Regions from separate parts of the Lysinibacillus sp. RS11 genome, predicted to be linked through region 1. Evidence: riboswitches for the same ligand, from Rfam matches in the RefSeq annotation. Region 1 holds a riboswitch; each other region holds the start of a gene.
The links. A riboswitch is a leader RNA that binds a small molecule or an ion and turns the genes downstream of it on or off. The one in region 1 is predicted to bind cobalamin.
Positions count from the first base shown of each region.

Region 2: another riboswitch for cobalamin. It lies ahead of cobT (nicotinate-nucleotide--dimethylbenzimidazole phosphoribosyltransferase); the one in region 1 lies ahead of AB9L17_RS14900 ((2Fe-2S) ferredoxin domain-containing protein).
Region 3: another riboswitch for cobalamin. It lies ahead of AB9L17_RS23170 (hypothetical protein); the one in region 1 lies ahead of AB9L17_RS14900 ((2Fe-2S) ferredoxin domain-containing protein).

Region 1 covers NZ_CP168124.1:2,895,176-2,899,287, forward strand. Annotated here, with positions in the region: gene AB9L17_RS14890 (sirohydrochlorin chelatase) at 1-440, opposite strand, end outside; gene cobJ (precorrin-3B C(17)-methyltransferase) at 456-2,129, opposite strand; gene AB9L17_RS14900 ((2Fe-2S) ferredoxin domain-containing protein) at 2,134-2,505, opposite strand; cobalamin riboswitch at 2,648-2,831, opposite strand; cobalamin riboswitch at 3,057-3,242, shown strand; gene AB9L17_RS14905 (energy-coupling factor ABC transporter permease) at 3,501-4,112, shown strand, end outside.
Region 2 covers NZ_CP168124.1:1,287,013-1,291,124, reverse strand. Annotated here, with positions in the region: gene AB9L17_RS06260 (trimeric intracellular cation channel family protein) at 1-235, shown strand, start outside; gene cobT (nicotinate-nucleotide--dimethylbenzimidazole phosphoribosyltransferase) at 587-1,642, opposite strand; cobalamin riboswitch at 1,758-1,933, opposite strand; gene AB9L17_RS06250 (YheC/YheD family protein) at 2,338-3,102, opposite strand; gene AB9L17_RS06245 (rhodanese-like domain-containing protein) at 3,709-4,011, opposite strand; gene hfq (RNA chaperone Hfq) at 4,111-4,112, opposite strand, start outside.
Region 3 covers NZ_CP168124.1:4,495,786-4,499,897, forward strand. Annotated here, with positions in the region: gene AB9L17_RS23155 (MATE family efflux transporter) at 1-2, opposite strand, end outside; gene AB9L17_RS23160 (tyrosine-protein phosphatase) at 150-917, opposite strand; gene AB9L17_RS23165 (ABC transporter substrate-binding protein) at 1,157-2,119, opposite strand; gene AB9L17_RS23170 (hypothetical protein) at 2,121-2,663, opposite strand; cobalamin riboswitch at 2,830-3,021, opposite strand; gene AB9L17_RS23175 (glutathione peroxidase) at 3,297-3,842, opposite strand.

The sequences.
Region 1 (4,112 bases):
CCATTCGCATATGGGTCACTGCCGCCTCGTGCAATTAATAAAATGGCAGTATCCTTATGTTCTTCTTCCGCATTAAAGCCAATCTCTGTTAGGCGGTCTTCTAGAATCGCAAATATTTCTTCATGCACACCAATAGTTTGGCCATATGTGAATGTAATATTTGGATAATGCTCACGCGCATGCTCGATTTCTGCAGGAATATGCAGTTTTGAATGTCCCGCATGAAGCAGAATAATCGGAATAACATGTACCTCAGTAGCGCCCTTCTTGACACAATTCGTAATACCTTCTTCAATGTTTGGCGAGGCAAACTCTAAAAAACATGTTTCTACTAAAAAACTATCATCAATACGAGGTGTCATTTGCTCGATAAATGTACGTACCTCATCATTTCCTGCTGCTAAACGGCTCCCATGGCCAACAAATAAAATTGCTTTCATCCTCATTACTCCTCACTAGTCGCCGCACGGAGCTGGCTCAACTTTTATTTTTGAAGACATATCCTGATACGTAAAATGAAGTATCTTTTTCACACGCTTAAAGTATTTAAACAAACGTTCATTCGGATGTGCATTTGCTTTATACTCTTCGATAATATCTGTGATCAGCGGTATAAGTTGCTCAGGTTCTAAACCCTCCACAACAGGCTGAGCGGCATGTGCTGTACGACCAACTGGCTTAGCCCCAATAAAAACATCAAACTTACTTTTGCGATACACAATACCAATATCATCAAATACCGCTCGATAACATGCCATACCACAGCCGTTAAAACCTATATTCAACGTTTTCGGTAACGACATACCGCCAAGCTTTTCTTGAATCTCTTCTGCATAAGGAATCGAATCAGTCTTTTCTCCATAGCAGAAATCACAAGCCTTTAACGATAGCACGTCACCAATCGGTGCTAGTAAAAAGCCAACTTCTCGAAGCTTTGCTGTAATCACTGCAGGATCAGTCGTCGGAATTTTCAGATGAATTTGATGGTCTGGTGTATACTCCATCGTTCCTTCTTCACCAACTACCTCTGCTAGCGTCATCATTTGTTGAGGAGTAAAGAACTTATTAGCTACTCCTGGACTCACAGCTAATTCAAAAATGGATTCAATTTTCTGTTGAACAAGCTTCGGTGTTACCCTCACTGCACTTGTTCCCTTCACCATTGCTAGTGCTGATGTCGCCATTTCAAGTGATGACTTTTTTTTAGGCTTTGGTTCTGATGTTATAGCTAAACTGGGCTTAATACGATTGGCATTGGGATCTGTCGCAAAATCATTACGAGCCATCCCTGTTTCTTGATTCATTGCCCATGGTTCATTTTCTTCTTTTAGACGTTGATGTGGTCGTAACGGTTGTTTTTCATCGCCAAGTGTATATTTACGCTGATAACCACGTGGCGTAATCATTTTATTGTCATAGAAAAACGTTGATGAATTCCCGATAACAACAGTTGTTAGCATGCCAATATCATGTTCTAGCATTTCCGCTAAAGTTGTCATCGTAATTTCCTGACGTTCACGATACGCACTTTTCACAAGTCCTACCGGTGTATCTGGAGAACGATATTCTAATAAAATTCGTTGTGCTTCTACGATTTGTCTCGTACGACGGCCACTTTTTGGGTTATAAAGAGCAATAACGAAATCAGCCATTGCCGCTGCTTCTACTCGCTTTGCAATTAAATTCCAAGGTGTTAAGTGGTCACTTAAACTAATCGTACAGGCGTCATGCATAATCGGAGCACCTAGTAAACTTGCACATGAATTGATAGCAGAAATACCAGGAACAATCTCTACCTCAACACCAGTTGCTTCCGTCCAGCCTAGTTCAATTAAAACTTCATATACTAAGCCTGCCATGCCATAAACGCCAGCATCACCGCTCGATATAACCGATACGATACTTCCTGCCTCTGCTTGGCGTACTGCTTCTTGTGCACGTGAAACTTCTTCTGTCATACCAGTACTAACAATTGACTTTGCACTAACTAAATCCTGAATAAGCTCAACATATGTTTTGTAGCCTATGATCATATCACTTTGTTGAAGTGCCTCAACAGCACGAGTCGTAATATGTTTAAAATCCCCAGGTCCAAAACCAACTACGAAAATCTTTCCTTTTTGCGCCATTTTGTTACCCCTCTTTCACCTTTTCAATGCCTTTAATGGCTGTTGTTTGTGCTGTACGCTGTAACGAACCTTCACGCAGTGTAAAGACATGCTCATTTTGTAATACTTCATGATTTAAATCTTGTACGAGTGCCCGCGCATGCTCTGTAGTCGGCACACGGTACCAATTCCCCTGAGGATAAGCGATAACAACACATGCATCCTTACATCTACCATTACAGCGTGTCCTAGTCGTATGTATGTCCTGATCAAGCGCTTGCATTTGTATTTCATCACGGATTGCCTGTGTAATTTCCTCTGCATCTTTTTTCATACAGCTACTGCCATTGCAAATAAAAAGATGCGTTTTCATCCCCTCTAAATTCCAAGTTGTCATTGTTGTTCTCCCCTCATTTGCTTTTAGGAAAAAGAAAAAACCTTTACTCTAGACGAAGAATAAAGGTTTTGTAGAAGCCAAATTAAAACGAATATATACAGGTACTCGCTCTCGCTTCAACTTCTCCCTCCGAAAAGTTTGCATGCATTTATCACAATAAGCAGGTTTCCTGACTTAAGCTTCCTTTTACTTTCGCGCCTTCCTAAGTTTTCACTAGTGGCATTTGCGATTTCATCAGCTATTACAGTAGCGGGGGCTGTATCGGATTTTCACCGATTTCCCTATTATCTCGAAAATATTCAAGCACTTATTGATGTTTTATATGAAATTGTATCTTTTATGTAATAGAAAACTGTCTCTATCATATCTTAATTTTTAAAAATTTCAATATTTCTTTCTCAAATTGTGACATTTTTATTAAAAATTCAGAGAAAACGCGAAATTTCTATCTGTATTTATCTGAATTTTCGACATTGACCTTTAATTCTAAAATTTTTATAAAAAGTATGGCATATATGTGGAAATTCATGTTACACTTTGTCGTGAAATCTCACAACTTCATACTTTTTCGGTGCGAAGTGTATACCATTTCGCTTAAAAGGGAAGCCGGTTCAAGTCCGGCGCGGTCCCGCCACTGTACTAGGGAGTTTTATAGATCATGTCACTGTCCAAAGGATGGGAAGGCCTATAAAACGTTGAACTAAAGCCAGGAGACCTGCCGAAAAATATGTGATCGTTTCAACCTACGAGGATAGGTGTGCGGCTTAGCAGATTAAAATTTTATTTGCCTCTTTTAGCTATGCACTTTTCCAAAGTCGGAGAAGTGCTTTTTATTTTCATTCAGAAGAGACCCCATCTTATGGTGGTAGATGTTTACAGATATAACCAAAACACCTCCTGAATGGAAATAAAGCCTCCGGACGCAATTACGCCAAGGCGAAATTGATTTCGTTCGCACGCTACATTCGAAAAATATAATGTTAGGAGGAGAGATTTTGAAATTCTCACATTGGAAGCTTAGTTATTTCTTGTTGGCATTTTTACTTGTGCCAAATCGTGCATTTGCTATGCATATCATGGAGGGCTTTTTGCCGATTGAATGGGCGATTTTTTGGTGGGTCTTATCGATTCCATTTATTATTTTAGGATTACGCTCTATTCGTAAAACCATTGATGAAAATCCTGAAACAAAAATGATACTAGGTTTATCCGGTGCCTTCGCCTTTGTATTATCAGCCTTAAAAATCCCTTCTGTAACGGGGAGCTGCTCGCATCCGACAGGAGTTGGACTTGGGACTGTTCTTTTTGGGCCACTAGCCATGAGTGTGATTGGGACAATCGTTTTATTATTCCAATCTTTACTTTTAGCACATGGCGGGCTTACAACATTAGGGGCAAATACATTTTCTATGGCAATTGTTGGTCCTATTATTGCTTACTCTGTATTTAAAGGCGCACAAAAAATGGGGCTATCATTTTCAGTAGCTGTCTTTTTAGCAGCAATGCTTGGTGACTTAGGTACATATGTTGTTACATCTGTACAATTAGCTCTTGCCTTCCCTTCTGAAGTAGGAGGATTTATGGCATCATTCACAAAATTTGCTGGT
Region 2 (4,112 bases), 1.6 Mb from region 1:
CTTAACAGGGTCAGGCGGTGGAATTGTTCGAGATTTATTAGCTAGACGACAACCATTAATTCTCCGTGATGAAGTCTATGGTGTTTGGGCAGCACTAGCTGGACTTATTATTGGGCTTGGATTATTTTCAGGGGATATCTATTTATATGTATTATTTGGTGTAATTACTGCACTAAGAGTTCTTTCATATATGAAGAAATGGCGTTTACCGTTGCGGAAATTGCAGCGGGCATAGCTAAGTTTCCTTACATCACCGTATAACAACAAGAGGCTGGGACAGAAAGAAAAAATGTTAGATCGATTTCGGTCTAACATTTTTTTGATTTAGGAAGGAACACTCTACTCATTGAAGCGAAAAGGTTATTACCTGTTTTCGCTATTTTTCAAAATAATCGAGTTCTGTCCCAGCCTCTTATTTTTTATCAATAGCAGATTTTAAATCCTTTAACTATAACTTTTGTTTATGTGTAGCAGCGCCTAGAAACAATATATCCTAATAGAAATAGTATGTTACCCTAAGTAAACTTTTTGCTTGCTGAGTAACTACTTTCATAAGAACTTGTTTTTAGAATCTCATAATATTTAATTACTTTTCTAACAGCAGAATAGCTTCCTCTAATGTTGTCATGTTTTTCATCATGGAACATGCTGCGTCCAAAATAGGAAACGCTAAAGCTGCACCAGAGCCTTCGCCCAATCGCATATTCATCTGCAACATCGGTTCAACTCCGAGCATTTCAGCAGCAATTTTAGCACCTGGTTCTTCGGAAGCATGAGAAGGAATGATATAGTCTTTTACTTTTGGTTCGAGTTCGTATGCAATAAGTGCAGCAATAGTAGAAATGAAGCCATCAATCACAACAGGCTTGCGATTTGCAGCTGCAGCGAGTACAACTCCAGCCATAGCACCTATTTCTAAACCACCAACTTTTGCAAGAATGTCAATAGCATCATCACGATTTGGTTTGTTTAATGTAATAGCATTATGAATAACTTCTATTTTATGGTCGATTCCACCTGGCCCAACACCTGCACCGACCCCTGTCACTTCAATCGGATGACATGCACGAAGAACCGATAATATTGCAGCACTCGGTGTTGTATTTCCAATCCCCATTTCACCTGTCCCGAGTACATTCGCCCCTTTTGCTATTTCTTCGGTAGCTACTTCAATTCCTACTTCAATAGATTGAATGGCTTCTTCCCTTGACATGGCAGGACCTTTTGCCATATTGTCCGTTCCATATTTAATTTTTTTTAGGATAACACCAGCATCATGCGGAATATCTTCTTTTACGCCAACGTCTACTGTGACAATTTTAGCATCTGTGATTCTTGCGATAGCACAGACACCAGTTCCACCTCTAGGAAAATTTAATGTTTGAAAGACCGTCACATTTTGTGGATTAGATGTCACCCCTTCATCACAAACACCATGATCTGCGGCACACACAATAATCGCTTTATTATCAATCGCAGGAAATAGTTCTCTTGTAATCCCAGATAGTTGCACAGCAAGGGTTTCTAGTCTTCCCAAACTTCCAGGAGGCTTGCATAGTGCATCTATGCGTTCTCTTGCCTGCTCCATCATTTTGTGGTCAGTACTGTGAATGTTTTGAATCGTCTGTTGTAATAATTGCATGAAAATTTCCCCTTTCTTTTTTGCCTCATTACTCGAAGATATGATTTAGAGAAAAAAATAAAAAGCCTGTAGTTTATTTCATAACAAATAAACTACAGACTTTTCCATCGTCTATATAATACGCAGCAGTTAGGCAGGTCTCCTGGCTCAATTTCAACATTTCATAGAACCTTCCCAGACTATGCTAGTGGCATTCTCCATGAAACTCTCTTTTACAGTGGTGGGACCGCTAAAGCTTTTCACTTTATTCCCTATTCTCCCGCAATGGGCACCTAATGCTTTTATGCAATTATTTTAAATTTACGATAAAGTGTTTTTTGTGTCAATATATTTAATTAAATGAAAAATTGTTCCAGGGATTCCTTTGCTGGCATTCGTTCCAAAATAGTGAATTCCAGTAAAAGAGTCTTTTAACACTTCGAATAACCAAATAAATCTAACGTACGCGAATTTAGGTTCCTGAGGGCTGGCAATTTGAGCCCATGCTGAATCTTCTCTCCAATAGAAAATTGATTCATAACGCGCCTACTCAACCACAATCTATTTTTCCTAGGTAAATTCCTAATCGTTCACAAGTAACGGATTCAATTAAAACTTATTTCCTATAAATATAGTAGGGAAAGTAATTTTTTGATGTATGTCTATTGAATAAAAATATGCTGATGACTAACATGAAAAATAACTACATTTCAAACTTAGCCTTCATTTTGCATTTTCCTAATCTCAACAATATTCTTCCAGATCGCCCTATCAACTTTGGCAAAACTACGTATGCTTGGCGTTGTATTTACTTCGAATAATATAGGTTTTCCTTCTAGATTTATTCCAAAATCAATGCCATATTCTCTACAAGGAAAGTGGGATGCTATTACTTCAGCTACTAAAATTGAATCCTCTTTTAGAGAATCTATTGTTTGATCTTTCTTTGTATTATCCATCATCAAATAACCTGATAATAATTCCTCAATCGATATTGCTTTAGAACCTCGATTTGAATTGACAATCCCATGATCCTCAGTTGCCACTCTTCCGTAAATCCCACCAATTACCCATTTTCCCTTTAGATTTTGAACATGAACACGAATAGATATTGAATTCCCATCAGGGGTTAGACTTTTGACCCCCTCTTGTATAATATAAATTCCGCTTAATCTACCTTGTTTCTCATATGGATGTAGAACTTGGTGGAAATCCTCAATTGCTGCTACACATTTACTTATTTCCTCACCTTGCATGGTAAATCCGTTAAAACAATAGTGTCCATCTTTTCTTTTGTAGACTTTATAAATTGCTCTTCCTTGTCCAGCGCTATTATGTTTCACATAAATATACTCATACTTATTTAATAAATAGATTAGGTTTTCTAGACTGTAAAGTATTGATTCTGGCATGCAGTTAGTTGTTAAAGGATTTTGTTTTAAAAGTAAGCATTGTTCCCATTTTCCAAGTCCGTTTTTCAATAAACTCACCTCATTTAGTTAGATATTTTCATTTCTTTTGTATTGATAGTGTAGTCCTCTCCACTTATGGAGGTTACTGTATTCTATGTAAATAGATTTATCTTGCATAGGTGGGTGAGACTTGGTAACGCGATATCTCATATTTTTCATTTTGAGTCCCATAATTAAATTTACTACACTAGAAAAGTAGTATTATGATTGTTCTCAATACACCATTTTTTGATTTCAAAACATTAGTTTCTAATATACGGAAAAACAACAAAATTTTTTAATGAAAAAATATATTCAGACACACTTAAATTTTTAATGGATACCTATAACGGTCTTTCCGCAAAAGTTGTAGAGGAAGTTGGTTTAAATGGGATATGGGCGAGTGGTCTATCGATATAAGGATCATTAGGTGTAAGAGATAATAATGAAGCATCATGGACGTAGGCATTAGATATACTAGTTTAAACTTTGCCAGTTATAACCTAAAGATTCGTGAGCAAAAAAAGGATAATCCATACAATAAAATTTTAGCCTCATCATGAACTCACTAAAAAATAAGAACAAGAAAAAAGAAAGAGCAAATATTAATAGGCTCTTTCTCTTTAAAGTATGTCATTATTTAAATTCTAACTCTCCATCATATGCAAGCATGCCGCCTTCAAGGTTTGTCACGTCAAACCCTTGAGCTTCTAAGTATGAGCATGCATTTGCTGAACGAGCGCCAGCCTTGCAAACGATAATGTATGGCTTTGAAGCATCTAATTCATTTATGCGATCAGGGATTGTCCCAAGAGCAATATGTTGAGCACCAGGAATCATACCTTGTGCTACCTCATCATCTTCACGAACATCAATAATGTATAGATCTTCGTTCGCATCTAATAGTTCTAATATTTCTGTTGTCTCCATCGTTTTCATCTGTGTAGTCCTCCAATATATCGATTTCCTTTTACATTATAGCCTGAAGGCAAAAAAACAGCTAGTGTCATGAACACTAACTGTTTTACTCTAATGTTTCT
Region 3 (4,112 bases), 1.6 Mb from region 1:
AATACGTTTCACTTCTCCTATACGCGTCATAAAATAATAGTATCTTATCATAGATTATTAGGCTGTAAAGAGTTTTAGTATTTATTATCAAAAAGATTAACACTTCACAAAAAAATCCCTTTCACAAGACCGTGTGAAAGGGTTGCCTACTAAGTTAAGCAATACGCCTGCAATTGCTCACGCTTTTCTTTTGTTAGACCAAATTCTTGCTCTAAAAATGCTGTCTTTGAGCCAAATCGGTTATCCATTGCATCAAATGCCGCCTGTAAATAATCCTCACGGGCAGACATTAATGCATAAAATTGCTGTAATTCTCGATCATTATAATCTTGCTGAATTGCCTGAGCCATCTGTTCTACCAAGGACCGTAAATGTATATTTGTAACTAAATAGTCCTCCATGATTGTTTCCTCAGGCACATCTAAAGCGAGCAAAATAAGTGCACCACCGATACCTGTTCGATCCTTTCCTACCGCACAATGATGTACAAGCCCTAAATTTTCAGGGTTTTGAATCGTTACCATTAACTCCTTAAACGACGCATTATTAAAAGGCATTTGTGCATAAAATTCTCGGAACATCTCTGGATTTACAACCTTATAAAAATCTTTTTTTCCAGCGTTTGTAGGCATCTCAAAAGCATGATTGCCCTTTGCTGGAATTTGAATATATTTAGCTTGCGGGAAGATCGGATTAGGATTATTTTGTGCCTCATGGTTGTCGCGATAATCGAAAATTGTTTTCACACCTAGCGTTCCAAAAAGCTCCTTATCTGCTTTCGTCATTTTGCCAAGCGCCGCTGAACGATAAAACAAGCCATTCTTTACTGAACGCCCATCTCTCGTCTTATATCCACCCATATCACGAAAATTATGAACAGCCTCAAACGGAATAATCTTCATATCAAACTGTTTCATTTACTGCACCTCCCTCTATTAATAAACATTCTTATTTATATTCTATAAAACAATTCGCTATAATACCAATTTTCACACTAGGAAATGTCACCAGCTAGTCTCAAGCCGAGTGATGTATGGTTCTATTCGAGCACTTCTTCATCGAAGCGAAACACCTGTACAATGATCATTAGATTCGACCAACATCAAAAAAAGCTGCCCTGGATAAAGGACAGCTCTAAAATACTTTTCAATATAGATTATTTAAATAACTCAGGATATGCTGCTTTTGCTACTAGCTCAACAGCTTCACCAATACGTGGACCTGGACGGTTCGAAATATCAGTATCTATATAATAAACCGCTTTGTTTTGAATGGCTGTGATTGAATTCCATCCATCACGTGCAAGAATTTCTCCCACTGAGTTTTCTACATAGCTTACTGTTGTTAAAATGACTTCTGGATTTTTCGCAATGACATCTTCCTCAGATACCTTTGCCCAGCTTTGAACGTCAGCAAATACATTTTTCACATTAGCAGCATTTAAAATCTCTTGTTGGAATGTATCAGAACCAGCTGTATAGATGTCTGGCTTTGGACTAATTTCTAAGTAAATATTTTTTGGTTCTTTTACATCTTTGACTTTTGCCTGGACTTCCGCAATTTTAGCTTTAATATCTTCGTTTAACTTTTCGCCTTTATCTTCAATCCCCATAACAGATGCAATTTGTTGGATATCCCCGTAAACATCATCAAATGAAGCAGCTGATTTGATAGCAAAAACTTTAATTCCTGCATCTTCAAGAGTTTTTAGAGCATTTAAGTTTTCATCATCACCACCAGTTGTATAGGCAATAACAACATCTGGCTTTAACGCTAAAATACGCTCACTATTGAAAGTTGCAGCAGTAGAGACGCGCTCAATTTTTTGCGCTTCTTCTGGATACGTATCATACTCTGTTGCACCGACGATTTTATCACCAACACCTAGGGCAAACAAAATTTCTGTATTACTTGGTTGTAATGAAACAATAGTTTTAGGTACTGCATCAAACGCTACTTCTACACCACGATCATCCGTAACTTTATAGCTTGTGCTCTCAGTTTGTTGCTCGTCCTTAGAAAAAGTGTCTTTGTTAGCATCCTCTTTTGTGCCGCAGCCTACTAATACGAGTGCTAACATTAATACAGAAAGCCATTGTAGATTAAACAATTTCTTCATTTCATTGATTCTCCTTTTTCTTTTTCATTGGGTATGACTTACTAATAAACGGTATTTCAGCAATACCAGCGCGCTGATTCATATAGACAGCCATAACAAAAAATACATTGGCTAGTAATCCTATATAATCAAACAGAATAGCTGGTACTTCCCGTTCCTCAGAAACTTTGTGTAAAATACGGTATGATTTTTTCGACTCACTACGACATACATGTAATGCAGCAGCAGCCTCTGTTCCTTGTGGTAATACAAAATTCTGAATCTCATCTTTCACATGACTAACATAAAAATCATAACGATCACTAAGCCACGCTAAGTCATCTTCAGTTACTGCTAATTTCCCTCGGACGGAGCCATTAACATGGTAAGCCATTGGCAAAATAGCTAATAAATCATCTGCCACTACCCTTACTGTCTCTTTATTTACTGCTACTAAAGCGACACCCATATGTGTTGTAAGACTATCTGTTCGAATTTCAAAATCTACTGTTGATGCCTTTTCACGCATAAATGGATAACAAGAATAACGTGCATCTTTTTTCAACTCTAGTCCCCGCTTTCCTTCGTGAAAAATTCTTACTAATAGTGAGTATACATAAAAAAACGTCGCCCCTACTCCTAAGGGACGACGAAAATAGCATAAATAGTGTCGCATAGACACGACAAAGCCTATGTATTTGCCGCATATCCTCCTAGCTTCCGAAGAGCATCTATACGTTCAAATAAAGGTCGGTCTCCTGGCTTGTACATCCAATCATGTTATGAGTCATAAAAACCTGCCCATCCGATATTTCGACAAAGGTATATCTTTATGATTCCTGTACTTACAGTTGCGGAAACAGCTTCGGTCTTTCACCGAATTCCCAATTATGCTTGTTAACACCTTTATTTTGCAAAAATAATTCACTTGTAAAGCAGTTTAACACATATTGATAGGAAAAAATAGCTTTGAAATGAACGGAAAACAAATGAATACGAACAACAGTAAGCCTATTTCTACATAGCTATACAAAATCATTCTCTAATCTAAATTCAAGACATTTGAAGTATGCCCCTTCAACTTGACTGCACATTCTGTGGTGAAACGCTCTCTGCAAACGTATCCTCCCTCCACAATATGTACTTTCATCAGCATACTTCTTTAATCAAGAACAGATCCAAGTATTGATTCAAAGTTTTATAAAATTTTTTCAATAGCTTGCTCAACATCAAGCTGTGAATCTGTCGGTTCAAAGCGGGCAACTGTTTTACCATTTGTATCTATTAAAAATTTTGTAAAGTTCCAGCGAATATTACGACCGTCTAAAAAACTAGGTGCAATTTGGATAATTGCTTCTGCTAACATTTTTTCCTGCATACTTGCCTTGCCAAATTCACGATAGTCTATCTCGTGCTTTAAATAATTGAATAATGGATGTGTCGCATCTCCGTTTACCTGCACGAGTTCAAAAATCGGGAATGTTACCCCATAGTTGATTTTGCATAGGTGTGTAGTTTGTTCGCCATCTTCAGGATTTTGGTTATCAAATTGATCACAAGGAAAACCTAAAACGACAAAATTATCCTTCCCATATTTATCATACATTTTTTGCAAGTCTTCAAATTGATATGTAAAACGGCACTTGTTTGCTGTATTAACAATTAACAGCGTTTTTCCTCGATAAGTTTCCATTGATAGTATCTCACCGTTTGGCTTCTTAACTAAATAATTATAAATACTCATTGTTTAACTCCCTTTTTCCCTAAATTGTCAGGAATGTTGATTAACAATATTAATTGATTAGAATATGTAATTTTCTGCCACAATCAGTTAAACATGGTTCATCATGTTCATCACCAAAAGTTGCGAATGACATTTGTTTAGACGTATGTCATTTAATCTTCATTCAGTACAGACGAAATCAACCCTATGTTATGCCGATGGACCTTAAAAATAGGCATACAATAGTGAAACAGCCACAAAAAATCATATTATCGGTCAATAATAAACCTA